DNA from 2 places in the Amycolatopsis sp. N2S4-7 genome. Region 1 is predicted to be linked to the other one. Evidence: predicted binding sites of a transcription regulator. Region 1 holds the regulator's gene; the other holds the start of a gene.
What was found. The regulator HspR, encoded in region 1, represses chaperone genes until heat shock. The targets are predictions, from matches to a motif close to ANNTTGAGTNNNNNNNACTCAANNT.
Positions count from the first base shown of each region.

Region 2: the regulator HspR is predicted to act here: its motif matches at 3,298-3,322, upstream of lon (endopeptidase La).

Region 1 is NZ_CP172299.1:6,455,695-6,462,649, reverse strand. It holds gene ACH54P_RS30460 (globin domain-containing protein) at 1-49, shown strand, start outside; gene ACH54P_RS30455 (globin domain-containing protein) at 336-1,481, shown strand; gene ACH54P_RS30450 (dienelactone hydrolase family protein) at 1,548-2,264, shown strand; gene ACH54P_RS30445 (lytic polysaccharide monooxygenase) at 2,411-3,169, shown strand; gene ACH54P_RS30440 (DUF305 domain-containing protein) at 3,166-3,702, shown strand; gene ACH54P_RS30435 (heat shock protein transcriptional repressor HspR) at 3,763-4,188, opposite strand; gene dnaJ (molecular chaperone DnaJ) at 4,194-5,363, opposite strand; gene grpE (nucleotide exchange factor GrpE) at 5,400-6,107, opposite strand; gene dnaK (molecular chaperone DnaK) at 6,104-6,955, opposite strand, start outside.
Region 2 is NZ_CP172299.1:5,640,218-5,647,172, reverse strand. It holds gene ACH54P_RS26390 (YajQ family cyclic di-GMP-binding protein) at 28-519, opposite strand; tRNA gene ACH54P_RS26385 (tRNA-Tyr) at 649-731, shown strand; gene lon (endopeptidase La) at 881-3,283, opposite strand; gene ACH54P_RS26375 (SAM-dependent methyltransferase) at 3,384-4,229, opposite strand; gene ACH54P_RS26370 (SAM-dependent methyltransferase) at 4,283-5,137, opposite strand; gene ACH54P_RS26365 (GNAT family N-acetyltransferase) at 5,210-6,148, opposite strand; gene ACH54P_RS26360 (putative bifunctional diguanylate cyclase/phosphodiesterase) at 6,388-6,955, shown strand, end outside.

The DNA of each region.
Region 1 (6,955 bases):
GGGCAGCGCGCTGGACCAGATCCAGTACGACCCGTTCACGATCGACTAGTTCCGGCGAAAAGCCGGAAACGCAATCCGCCTGTCCGGTGACTGATTTCCCGAAACCGGCGTATTGATCGTTTTTACGCAGGGCCAGGTCGGGTTGACCCGGCGTGGCGAAATTGCTCCGTTCGAGCGGGAACGCGCGGAATCACGCGCATCTGCACGGGAATGCGCCTACAGTCGGGCCCTCGGGGGCGGCACCGCACAGCGACGCCGCATGCACGGCGTGAAAGCCTTTGCACGACTGGAGAATACCGTTCCCGATGAATGCTGAATCCGTGAAGATCTCCGCAATGCCCGCGACCGTTCCCGTTTCGGCCGTGGAAGGTCGCGAGACGGCCCGGCTGATTCGTGAAAGTTTTGCCGCGATCGAGCCGAAAGCCGACGAACTGGCGCAGTACTTCTACGGCGCGTTGTTCGTGGTCGCCCCCGATTGCCGCGACCTGTTCCCGGTCACGATGTCGACCCAGCGGAGCAGGCTGCTGCGCGCGCTCGTGTACGTCGTGCAAATGGTGGACCGGCCCGACGAGCTGGTCACCTTCCTCGGGCAACTGGGCCGCGACCACCGCAAGTTCGCCGTCGTCGCGCGGCACTACGACGCCGTCGGCGTCGCGCTGATCGCGGCGTTGAAACGATTCCTCAAGGAGAAGTGGACGCACGAAGTCGAATCCGCGTGGACCGCGGCGTACGGGCTCATCGCCAAGACCATGCGCGAGGCCGCCCAGGCGGAGACCGGGCCTGCGGCGTGGGCGGCGACGGTTCTCGAGCACCGCAAGCTCGCCCGCGACGTCGCCCTGGTGCGGGTCCGCACCGACGGCCTCCTGCCGTACCGCGCGGGCGGGTACGTCAGCGTCGAAGTGCCGCAGCGCCCCCGGTTCTGGCGGTACCTCTCGCCGGCGAACGCGCCCAGCGGCGACGGCCTGCTCACCTTCCACGTGCGCGCGGTGCCCGGCGGCTGGGTCAGCGGCAGCATCGTCCACCACACCAGGCCGGGTGACGTCTGGCGCATCGGGCCGTCGATGGGGGTGTTGAACGTGCGCCCGACCACCACGAAACGGCGCCTGCTCATGATCGGCGGCGGCACCGGGATCACGCCGCTGCTGGCCATCCTCGACGACCTTTCGCGCTGGAAGCGGAACCCACCGGTGCACCTGTTCTTCGGGGGCCGAAGACCGGACGACCTCTACGCGCTGGACGACCTGCGCCGGCTGGCCGCGACGTCCAAGTGGCTGACGGTCACCCCGGTCACCGAGGAGGGCGCGCTGGCCGGCGGCGACCGCGGCACGCTCGCCCACGCGGTGACCCAGCGCGGCGCGTGGCAGAACCACGACGTCCTCGTTTCCGGGTCGCCGCCGATGATCCAGGCGACCATCGCGAAGCTGCTGGCGAGCGGGATCGAACTGGAACGGATTTCCTACGACCCGTTCACGCTGGACTGAGGTTTTGCCTGAAACGGCTCTCAGCGTTCCGCGCGGAACCGGTGGGTTCTCGCTATCTTCGCCGATATGGAGATGACTATTCCGGTTTCGGACGGCACCATCGGCGGCTACCTCGCGGAACCCGAAGGCGAGGGACCGCACCCGGGCGTGGTGCTCATCCACGACGCGTTCGGGCTGAGCCAGGATACGAAGAACATCACCGACCGCTTCGCCACCGAGGGCTACCTCGCGCTCAGCCCGGACCTGTACTCGCGCGGCGGCATGTTCCGCTGCGTGCGGCGGGTGTTCTCGGACATGTTCGCCAACCGCGGCCGCACGTTCGACGACATCGAGGCGTCCCGCGCGCTCCTGGCCGGGCGCCCGGACTGCTCGGGCCGGATCGGCGTCGCCGGGTTCTGCATGGGCGGCGGCTTCGCGCTGGTCGCGGCGGCACGCGGGTTCGAGGCTTCCGCCCCGTACTACGGGCAGCTGCCGAAGAACCTGTCGGTACTGGACGACGCCTGCCCGGTCGTCGCCAGCTTCGGCAAGAAGGACTTCAGCCTGCGCGGCGCGGCGGCGAAGCTCGAGACGGCGCTGACCGAGCGCGGCATCCCGCACGACGTCAAGGAGTACCCGGACGCCAGCCACGGGTTCGCCAACAAGGTCGACGCGGCGGCCCCGGTGAACCTCCTGCTCAAGGTCGTCGGGTTCACCTACCACCACGAAGCGGCCGAAGACGCGTGGAGCCGAGTGACCTCTTTCTTCGGCGAACACCTGCAGCAGCCGGACCGACCTTCGCACTGAGCCGAGCGGAGCAGCGTTTTCGTCGATCGGCGGTAGTTCGTTGACCGTTGTGCCCGAATCGCCTTATGGTCTAGACCACATCGCCCGCCGATGTGCTCGTTCGTCCTCCCCTCCGGAACAACGCTGTTCCCCTTCGAGGAGCCGAAATGACCTGGAAACGAAAGCTCTTCGCGGCCGCAGCCGGTGCCTTGCTCGCCCCGGTGCTGGTTGTCGTCCTCCCCGCCACCTCCGCGAGCGCCCACGGGTACGTCTCGGACCCGCCCAGCCGGCAGGCCAACTGCGCGGCCGGAAAGGTCTCGAACTGCGGCGACATCGTCTACGAACCCCAGAGCGTCGAAGGTCCGAAGGGCCTGCGCAGCTGCAACGCCGGCCTGTCCCAGTTCGCACAGCTGGCCGACGAGTCGAAGCCGTGGCCCGCCAAGTCGGTCGGCACCTCGGTGACGTTCAACTGGGTCTTCACCGCCCGGCACTCGACGTCGAACTACGAGTACTACGTCGGCAACACGCGCGTGGCGGTGTTCAACGGCAACAACCAGCAGCCACCGTCGACGCTGTCGCACACGGTGAACCTGTCCGGGTACTCGGGCCGGGTGAAGGTGCTGGCCATCTGGAACATCGCCGACACGGCGAACGCGTTCTACAGCTGCGTCGACCTCCAGATCGGCGGGGGCGGCACCACCCCGCCCCCGACCACCACCCCGCCCCCGACGACGACCCCGCCGCCCACCACGACCCGGCCCCCGACGACCACCCCGCCCTCGGGTGGCACGTGGTCGGCGGGCACGGCGTACAAGCTCGGTGACGTCGTCACCTACGGCGGCGCGAGCTACCGCTGCATCCAGCCGCACACCGCGATCGCGGGCTGGGAGCCGCCGAACACCCCGGCGCTCTGGCAGCGTCAGTGAGGCTGCTGCCGGCCGTCGTCGCGCTGCTGCTGCTGACCGCGTGCGGCGCGACGCCGGCCACCCCGCCGTACAACGCGGCCGACGTGATGTTCCTGCAGATGCTGATCCCCCAGAACCAGCAGGGCATCGAGATCGCCCGGCTGGCCGCGGGCCGCCCGGTACCGGCGTCGCTGAAGGAACTGGCGGCGGCGATCGAGTCGACCCAGCGGACCGAGATCGACGACATGAAGACCTGGCTCCGCGCCTGGAACCAGCCCGAGACGATGGACGCGAACCCCCAGGCCCACGCCGGCCACGGCGGCATGAAGATGACGCCACCCGACCTCGTGGGAGCGCTGAAGACGGTCCCCGACGCGGAGTTCGGCCGCCGGTTCCTGGACGTGCTGACCGGTCAGCAGCAGGGTGCGGTCGAACTCGCCCGGACCGAAAACGGGACCGGCGGAGGCGTCAACGCCCTGGCCCGCGATCTCGCCCGCCGGGTCGTCGAGTCACGGACGGCCGAGGTCAAGCAGCTGCTGAACTTCAAGGTCTGACGCCTGCTGGGCCACGCAAAAGGCCTCCCCGGTCGCCCGGGGAGGCCTTTTTGGCGGTGGTCAGCGGCGCTTGGGGCGCCAGACCACCAACGCCGTCTGCTGGTTGAGCGGCACCAGGTCACGGCGGTAGGACGCGTGCGCCGCCGCCGCGGCCTGTTCCGCGGCCGCGTACGCCGCGGCCAGTTCTTCGGTCATCTCCGCGAGCCGGGCCCGCAGCGCGTCGACCTGGTTCTCCAGCTCGATGATGCGCTTGATCCCGGCCAGGTTGACGCCGTCCTCCTGCGACAGGCGCTGGACCTCGCGCAGCAGCGCGATGTCCCGCATCGAGTAGCGCCGCCCGCCACCGGCGGTGCGGCCCGGTGACACCAGGCCCTGCCGGTCGTAGGTGCGCAACGTCTGCGCGTGCATCCCGGCGAGCTGGGCCGCCACCGAGATGACGAACACCGGGGTCTCCTCGTCGCCCTCCGGGGGAATCCCGCCGAACATCCCACTCACCTGCCTTGGAGCAGATCGGTGATCTCGGGCCGGGGGTCGTGCCCGGCCATCGCCTCGGCGTACGCCTGCAGTGCCTCGCGCGCCTTGTCGTCCAGTTTGGCGGGAATCGCCGCCTGGAGGGTGACGAGCAGGTCACCCTGCGAACCGTCGCGCTTGGCGATGCCCTTGCCGCGCACGCGCAGCACCCGTCCGCTCGCGGTGCCCGGCGGCACCTTGAGCGAGACCTTGCCCTCGAGCGTCGGCACCGTGATCGTGGTGCCGAGCGCCAGTTCGGTGAAGTCCACCGGCACGGTGATCGTCAGGTCGAGCCCCTTGCGCCCGAACAGGGCGTGCGGGGCCACGTGCACCCGGACGTACAGGTCGCCCGCCTGCGCGCCACCCCGGCCCGGCTCGCCCTGACCGGCCAGCCGGATCCGCTGGTCGTCGTCGACGCCCGGCGGCACCCGGACGGTCAGCGTGCGGGTCCGCGTGCTGACGCCTTCGCCGCCGCACTCGGGGCACGGGTCGTCGATGATCGTCCCGCGGCCACGGCAGTCGCGGCACGGCTCCGAGAACGCGAACGCGCCCTGGCTGCGGCTGACCAGCCCCGAACCGGAGCAGGTCGGGCAGGTCCGCGGCGAAGTGCCTGGCCGGGCACCGTTGCCGCCGCACGTCGCACACGTCGCCGGGCTCGACAGCCGCAGCGGCAGGGTCGCGCCCTTGACCGCCTCGGTGAAGTCGATCCGGACGTCCGTCTCGACGTCGGCCCCGCGCTGCGGCCGGTTCGCCGTCGCGCCCGCCGACGCCCGGCCACGGCCGAAGATGCCGCCCAGGATGTCGCCGAGCCCGCCGAAACCGCCCTGCTGACCGGCGCCGGCCTGGCCGAAGATGTCGCCCATGTCGAAGCTGCCGGTACCGCCGCCGCCCGGGAAGTTGAACCCGCCCCCGCCGCCGAACAGCCGGCGCGCCTCGTCGTACTCCTTGCGCTTGGCCGCGTCGGACAGCACGCCGTAGGCCTCGGAGACCGCCTTGAACTTCTGCTCCGCTTGCGCGTTGCCGGAGTTCGCGTCCGGGTGGTTCTCCTTGGCCAGCTTCCGGTAGGCCTTCTTGATCTCGTCCGCGGTGGCGTCGGAGGAGACGCCCAGTTCACGGTAGAAGTCCTTACCGATCCATTCCCGTGCACTCATCGGGCGTCTCCTCCTCCCACTTGAACCGGATACTGCTTACTGCTGTCGCTCATCGACTCCGCCGTCGAGTGGCAGCTCGCCACCGACCGACGGGTCCACCGGGGCCGCACCGGGCTCGTGGTCGGTCACGCCGACCAGCGCCGCCCGCAGTACGCGGTCCCCGAACCGGTAACCGCGGCGCATGACCACGGTGACCGTCGGGCCCGCCACGTCCGGCGAGGTGTTGTGCTGCACGGCCTCGTGCACGCTCGGGTCGAAGGGCTCGCCTTCGGAGCCGAACGACTCGAGACCCGCGCGCTGCAGGCCGCTGATCAGCTTGTCGCCGACCGCCTTGAACGCCCCGGTGAGGTCACCGTGCTGCTCGGCGCGCTCGAGGTTGTCGAGCAGCGGCAGCAGGTCGTTCACCACGGTCGCCTTCGCGCCGAGCACGACCGCCTCGCGGTCACGCTCGACCCGCTTGCGGTAGTTGGCGTACTCCGCCTGCAGGCGCTGGAGGTCGGCGGTGCGCTCGGCCAGCTCCTTCTCCACGTCGGAGACGACCGACACCGCATCGTCCACAATGGAGTCGCCAAGCGAGGGGCCCGCGTGCTCCACGGGCGCGTCCTCCGGCTCCGGCGCGGCGTGGGCCGGACCGGGCGGGCGGACCTGCCCGGTCTGGGGGTCCACCCGCCGCCGATCCCGCACGACCACCGGCTCCTCGGGGCCGCGGCCCTGGTTCTCGGATTCGTCGTAGCTGTGGGTCACTTCTTCTCGTCCTCTTCGACGATCTCGGCGTCCACCACGTCATCGGCCTTGGCCTGGCCACCGGCCGCACCGGCGTCCCCGGCCGCGCCCGACGCACCGGCCGCACCGGCCGCCGCGTCGGCGTTCGCGTTGGCGTACAGGGCGGTGCCCAGCTCCTGCGAAGCCGCGTTCAGCTTCTCGATCGACTCGCGGATCTTGGTCGAGTCGGTGCCCTTCAGCGCCTCGTTGGCCTCGTCGATCGCGGACTTGACCTTGCCCTTGAGGTCCTCGGGCAGCTTGTCGTCGTTGTCCTTGACGAACTTCTCGGTCTGGTAGACCAGCGTCTCGGCCTGGTTGCGGGTCTCCGCTTCCTCGCGGCGCTTCTTGTCTTCCTCGGCGTGCGCCTCGGCGTCCTTGACCATGCGCTCGATGTCGTCCTTCGGCAGCGCCGAGCCACCGGTGATCGTCATCGACTGCTCCTTGTTCGTGCCCAGGTCCTTCGCGGTCACGTGCACGATGCCGTTGGCGTCGATGTCGAAGGTGACCTCGATCTGCGGCACGCCACGCGGGGCGGGCGGGAGACCGGTCAGCTCGAACATGCCGAGCTTCTTGTTGTGCGCGGCGATCTCGCGCTCACCCTGGAACACCTGGATCTGCACCGACGGCTGGTTGTCGTCCGCGGTGGAGAAGATCTCCGAGCGCTTGGTCGGGATCGTGGTGTTGCGCTCGATGAGCTTGGTGAACACGCCACCCTTGGTCTCGATGCCGAGCGACAGCGGGGTCACGTCCAGCAGCAGGACGTCCTTGACCTCACCCTTCAGCACACCGGCCTGCAGCGCCGCGCCGACCGCGACGACCTCGTCCGGGTT
Region 2 (6,955 bases), 820 kb from region 1:
CCGGCCGGGCGCCCGCGGATCGGCGGTTCACCGGTAGTTGGTGAACTGCAGCGCGATCTCGAAGTCCTTGCCCTTCAGCAGGGCGATGACCTCCTGCAGCTGGTCCTTCTTCTTGCCCGACACCCGAAGCTGGTCGCCCTGGATCTGGGCCTGGACACCCTTGGGGCCTTCGTCGCGGATGAACTTGGCGATCTGCTTCGCCTTGTCCGACGCGATGCCCTGGAGGATCTTGCCCGAGATCTTGTAGCTCTTGCCGGACAGGGCCGGCTCGTCCGCCTCGAAGGCCTTCAGGGAGATGCTGCGCTTGATCAGCTTCTCCTTGAACACCTCGACCGCGGCCAGGGCGCGCTCCTCGGTCTCGGACTCGATCGTGATCGCCTCCTCGCCGGCCCAGCTGATCGTCGTGCCGGTGCCGCGGAAGTCGAATCGCGTTCCGAGCTCCTTGGCTGCCTGGTTCAGGGCGTTGTCCACCTCCTGGCGGTCGACCTTGCTCACGACGTCGAAAGAGGGATCCGCCACGTGTCCTCACACCTCGTACTCGCTTGTCAGGGGCCACCCAGCCTAGCCCCCACCGGGGGACGGGTATCCCGGTTGACCCCCGCTCGACCCCCTTGGGTAAGCTTCTCCCCGGCCGGTACGACCGGTCATGGCGGGTTACCCGAGTGGCCAAAGGGGACTGGCTGTAAACCAGTTGGCTTACGCCTACGGGGGTTCGAATCCCTCACCCGCCACCCTCGCGAAGAGGCCCCGTGACCACCTCGGTCACGGGGCCTCTTCGCGTGTGCGGTGACTCAGCCCCCCAATTCGGAGAACCGGCATAGGGGAACGGCCGGTTTCCCTTGGGGGAGAGGGAAACCGGCCGTTGTGGCGGCGCTCGGGGTTACGCCGCCTGGGAAACCGGCGTTGAAGCCGGGGTCAGGGCGAGGTCGAGGACCTCGCGGACGTTCGCCACCGCGTGGACGTCCAGCTGGGCCAGCACCTCGGCCGGGACGTCGTCGAGGTCCGGCTCGTTGCGCTGGGGGATGATCACCGTCTTCATGCCTGCCCGGTGGGCCGCCAGCAGCTTCTGCTTGACGCCGCCGATCGGGAGGACGCGGCCCATCAGCGACACCTCGCCGGTCATCGCCACGTCCGCCCGGACCACCCGGCCCGAAAGCAGCGACGCCAGCGCCGTCGTCATCGTGATGCCCGCCGACGGTCCGTCCTTCGGGACCGCGCCCGCCGGGACGTGGACGTGGATGCCCCGCTCGCGCAGGTCGCCCACCGGCAGCTCCAGCTCCGCGCCGTGCGACCGCAGGTAGGACAGCGCGATCTGCACCGACTCCTTCATCACGTCGCCGAGCTGGCCGGTCAGCTGCAGCCCGGACGCGCCGGACTCCTTGTCCGCCAGCGACGCCTCGATGTAGAGCACGTCACCGCCCGCACCGGTCACCGCCAGGCCCGTCGCCACGCCGGGGGTCGCCGTGCGCTGGGTCGACGCCGGGAGCGACGACTCCGGCAGGTGCCGCGGGCGGCCGAGGTAGGCCTCCAGGGAATCGGCGTCCACCGTGAGCGGCAGCGAAACCTCGTCCAGCGCCACCTTGGTCGCGATCTTCCGCAGCACCTTGGCGATCGTCCGGTTCGCGTCGCGCACGCCCGCCTCGCGGGTGTACTCGGCCGCGATCCGGCTGAACGCGGCGTCCGTCAGCACGACGTCCGAAGCGGCCAGCCCGGCGCGCTCCAGCTCCCGCGGGAGCAGGTGGTCGCGGGCGATGGTGACCTTCTCGTGCTCGGTGTAGCCGTCCAGCGTGACGAGCTCCATGCGGTCCAGCAGCGGGCCGGGGATGGTCTCCAGCGCGTTGGCGGTCGCCAGGAACACGACGTCGGACAGGTCCAGCTCGACCTCGAGGTAGTGGTCGCGGAACGTGTGGTTCTGCTCGGGGTCCAGCACTTCGAGCAGCGCCGCGGTCGGGTCACCGCGGTAGTCGGCGCCCACCTTGTCGATCTCGTCGAGCAGCACGACCGGGTTCATCGAACCGGCTTCCTTGATGGCGCGGACGATCCGGCCGGGCAACGCGCCGACGTAGGTGCGGCGGTGACCGCGGATCTCCGCCTCGTCGCGGATGCCGCCCAACGCGACCCGCACGAACTTGCGGCCCATGGCCTTCGCGACGGACTCACCCAGCGACGTCTTGCCGACCCCGGGAGGACCGGCGAGGGCGAGCACGGCGCCGGAACGCCGTCCGCCGACCGGGCCGAGGCCCGATTCCGCGCGGCGCTTGCGCACGGCCAGGTACTCGATGATGCGTTCCTTGACGTCGTCGAGGCCGGCGTGGTCGGCGTCCAGGACGGCCCGCGCCGCGGCGATGTCGTAGCTGTCCTCGGTGCGCTCGTTCCAGGGCAGCTCCAGGACGGTGTCCAGCCACGTGCGGATCCAGCCGCCTTCGGGGGACTGCTCGGACGTGCGGTCCAGCTTGTCCACCTCGGCCAGCGCGGCCTTCTTCACGGCGTCGGGCAGCTCGGCCGCTTCGACGCGGGCGCGGTAGTCGTCGTCCTGCGCGGTGCCGTCGAGTTCGCCGAGCTCCTTGCGGATGGCCTCGAGCTGGCGGCGCAGCAGGAACTCCTTCTGCTGCTTCTCCATGCCCTCGGCGACGTCCTTGCGGATGGTGTCGGTGACCTCGAGCTCGGCGAGGTACTCCTTGCTCCACTCGAGCGACTTCTCCAGGCGCGCGGTGACGTCCAGGGTCGACAGCAGCTCGAGCTTCTGCTCGGTGCTCAGGTACGGCGCGTTGCCGGACAGGTCGGCGATCGCGGAAGCGTCTTCGACCTGCTGGACGGCGTCGATCAGCTGCCAGCCGCCGCGCTGCTGGAGGATCGAGATGACGACGGCCTTGTACTCGGCCGCGAGCTTGGCGGTCTGGTCGTCCGTGGTCTCGGGGGCGTCCTCGGCGTGCACCCAGCGGGCCGCGCCGGGGCCGTCGGCGATCCGGCCGACGAGCGCGCGGGTCGTGCCGCGCAGCAGGACGGCGGCCTTGCCACCGGGCACGCGGCCGATGCGCTCGACCGTCGCGACGGTGCCGAACTCGGCGTACTCGCCGTGGACGCGCGGGACGATGAGGACCTCGGCCTTGCTGGCCGCGGTCGACCGGATGCCGGGGAAGGACGCCTGGCTCGGCGTCTTGGCCTGGGCGGACTCCACCGCTGCCCGGGTCTCGGCGTCGGTCAGGTCGAGCGGGACGACCATGCCCGGCAGCACGACGTCGTCATCGAGCGGGAGCACGGGCAGGAGGCGGGTGTCGGACATGTGCACTCCTCGTGTAGTTGAGTCTGCCTAGCTCAACTCTCCGATGGGTGTGTTTGTTTCCAGGAGTGCGTTCGCCCACAGCGATCAGTGAAAGCGCAGGTCAGAGCGCTGGACGCCGGGCGACGGCGCACCACGCGAAGGGGCGCGTCTCCGTGTCGATCGGCGTCGGAGGGGTTTCGGGACGCCAGTCCGGCAACGACGTCATCCCCGGCGGGAGCAGCGGCCAGCCGCCGAACCAGGGGAGCAGGTCGTCCGCCGACCGCAGCCAGGCCGGGTTCGACGTCGCCTGGTACGCCTCGATGAACCGGCGCACCTCCGCCGCGCGGTCGGGCGGTGCGTCGTCGCGGCAGGTGCCGTGGGTCAGCGCCAGCCAGCTGCCCGGCGCGAGCTTCGACCGGTAGGTCGCCATCAGGCCGTCCGGGTTGTCGGACGGGCCGATGAAGTGCATCACCGTGATCATCAGCAGGCACACCGGGCGCGACCAGTCGATGAGCGACGACGTCACCGGGTCCTTGAAGATCGCGGCCGGGCGGCGGATGTCCTGCTCGACCAGGCCGGCCCACGCCGTCGCGCCTTCGCGCTCCAGGATCAGCCGCGAATGCGCCGCCGCGACCGGCTCGTAGTCCACGTAGACCACCGACGCCCGCTCACCGGGGGGCAGCCGGTCGCGGACGATCTCGTGGACGTTCCCCGCCGTCGGCACGCCGGAGCCGAGGTCGACGAACTGGCGGACGCCGGCGTCCATCGCCGCCGAGACCACGCGGTTCATGAAGGCCCGGTTCTGCCGTGAGATCGGCCGGATCAGCGGCCACACCTTCTCCACGCGCCGGCCGAACTCGCGGTCGACCGCCCAGTGGTGCGTCCCGCCGAGGTACCAGTCGTAGACGCGCGCCGCGGACGGCTTGTCGGTGTCCACCCCGGCCGGGGCGATCGGCGCTCCTCCCATGCCCCCACCGCCACCCTCAGCGGAGGCGCCTCGCGCCCCCGCGTTCCCCGGGCTCATGCGCCGGGTTTCTCCGCGATGCCGCACCACGCGAACGGCCGGGCCTCGGCCTCCAGGGCGTTCAGCTTCCGGTCGGGCCGCCAGTCCGGCAGGTGCACGATGCCCGGCTCCATCAGCTTCCAGTCGCCGAACAGCGGCTCGATCTCCTCGCGGTTGCGCAGCCAGACCGGGTTGCTCGTCTTGCGGTACTGCTCGACGAACCAGCGCAGCCCCTCGAGCGCCTCGCCCGTCCCGTCGCCTTCGCTCATCTGCGAGATCGCCAGCCAGCTGCCCGGCGCGAGCGCGTCCCGGTACGCCGCCAGCAGGCCTTCGGGGTCGTCGTCCGGTCCGACGAAGTGCAGCACCGCCATCATCATCAGGCAGACCGGCTTCGAGAAGTCGATGAGCCGGCGCGTCTCTTCGGCGCGCAGCACGGCTTTCGCGTCGCGCATGTCGGCCTGGACGATGCCGGCCCAGTCGGTCGCCGCGCCCTCTTCCAGGATCAGCGTCGCGTGGGCGACGGCGACCGGCTCGTAGTCGACGTAGACGACCGTCGCGTCGTGCTCGTCGGGCAGCTCGGCCTCGACGACCTCGTGCACGTTGCCGGCCGTCGGGACGCCGGAGCCGAGGTCGATGAACTGCCGGATCCCGGCCCGCAGCGCCGCCCGCACCGCGCGGTTCATGAACTCGCGGTTCTGCTTCGAGCCGGGGCGCACCAGCGGCCACTGCTGCTCCATGCGCCTGCCGAACTCGCGGTCCACGGCCCAGTTCTGCGTGCCGCCCAGGTACCAGTCGTAGATCCGGGCCGCGGACGGCTTCTCCGTATCGACGCCTTCGGGCGCTCTCGGCGCGGAATCCCGCTGCTCGGTCACTTCGGCTCCCCCTCCCTCACGGTTCGGGGCCAGCCTATAAGGACCGGGCACCGACGGTAATCCTCCAGAGGTTCACCGAACGGCTGGTCGACGCTGCCAGTACGTCCACAGCGGGCGGTACCCCTGCGCGTACCAGAACGGCGTGGACAGCGGGTTCGCCGCCGCGTGGTGCAGGAGGACGACGTCGGCGCCTTCCTCGTCGAGGACGTGGTGCGCGTGGGCCGCCAGCGCCGTGCCGACACCGGACGACCGCGCGGCTTCCGCGACGGCCAGTGACGACAGGTAGCCGACGCGGGACGCGGCGACGCGGTCGCTGATCCAGCCGGTCTCGCCCGGGTGCTGGACGTTCACCATGCCGAGCGGACGGCCGTACAGCTCGGCGATCCACAGCGGCGGCTCCGGGCGGTTCAGCTGCTCGGCCAGGTCCTTGGCCATGATGTCCTCGACGCCCTTGCGCAGGTTGACCGTGCCGTACTGGGCGTCGTAGGAGTGCAGCTCCAGCCCGAGCGCGACAGCCGTTTCGAGGTCACCGGGCTCGGCCCGCCGGATCTTGACGCCGGGCGTGCCGCGCGGGCCCACCTGGACGAGCCGCTCGGCGGGCCGGACCGCGACCACCCGCAGCGGGGCGAAGCCGTGGTGCAGCATTTCGCGCGCGCCGGCGGCGTCCCGGCTGGCGCGGGGGACGACCGCCGCGGTCTCCGTGTCGCCCCGTTCGGCGACCGCGCGCAGATGTTCATCCCATCGGGTGAGGAGGGCGTCGAGCGCGGCCGCCGGCTGCGGGCCGGCGAGCTGGAGGTCGAGCCGGTGCTCGGTCAGCGCGCGCCACGGCGCGTTCGGGGCGTCGCGGTCGACCTGGACGCGGGAGGCCAGCCCGGAGGCGGCGGAGTCACCCGTCGCGACCTCCAGGACCACGGCGTTTTCGGCCGCCTCGAAGGGGGTTGAGCCGGGGAGGAGGGGATCCACCGCCGCGAGCCGTGCCGCGTGTTCGGTGGCAATCACATCGCTGTGCATGAGGCACATTCAAGCGCTACCCGGACCCTCGTGCGTAGAGAACCACTCCGGCCCGGGACACCTGATGTTTCACCCCTTGGTCCACGCAGGTCAGCGCCATCGAGGCATTGTTAACCCTGGGGTGATCTCCTACTGTCTCGAAAGGGACACGGGTACGCCCTCCGGGGTACGGTATGGCCCCTGTCCACACCCGAAGTCACGGATCATCGACCGGTGGGCAAGCCGGGAAGGAAGGTCGGATGCCGGACACCACCCACGGCGACGCCGTCGCGCAGGCGCAGCCCGGGCCCGGAGCCGCTTCCGGAACACCACCCCAGCCCGCCTCCGCCGAGGCCCGCACCGACGAACGCCGGTTCCGCGTCTACACCTTCGCCGTCCTGAGCCTCGGGCTCGTCGCCGCGTTCGCCGTCGGCTCGTGGCTGCCGTTCCACTGGGACAGCAGGCTGCTGTGGATCGGCCCGGTGCTCGCGGTCGCCTTCCTGCTCGCCGAGCAGCTCGGGATCAACGTCGACGTCCGCAGCGGCATCTCGTGGACCATCTCCTTCACCGAGATCCCGCTCGTCATCGGGTTCTTCATCGCGCCGTTCGAAGTCGTGCTGGTCGCCCACCTCGTCGCCGGCATCGGCACGCTGCTCGCGCGGAAGGTCGCCGGCCGCGTCCTTTACAACGCCGGCGCGTTCCTGCTCGAGATCACCGGCGCCTTCGCGGTCGCCGGGCTCGTGAAGTACGCCGTCGGTGCCGGCGTCGGCGACAAGATCCCGTGGGTCGCCGCGCTCGCCGGCACCCTGACCGCGCCGCTGGTGAGCA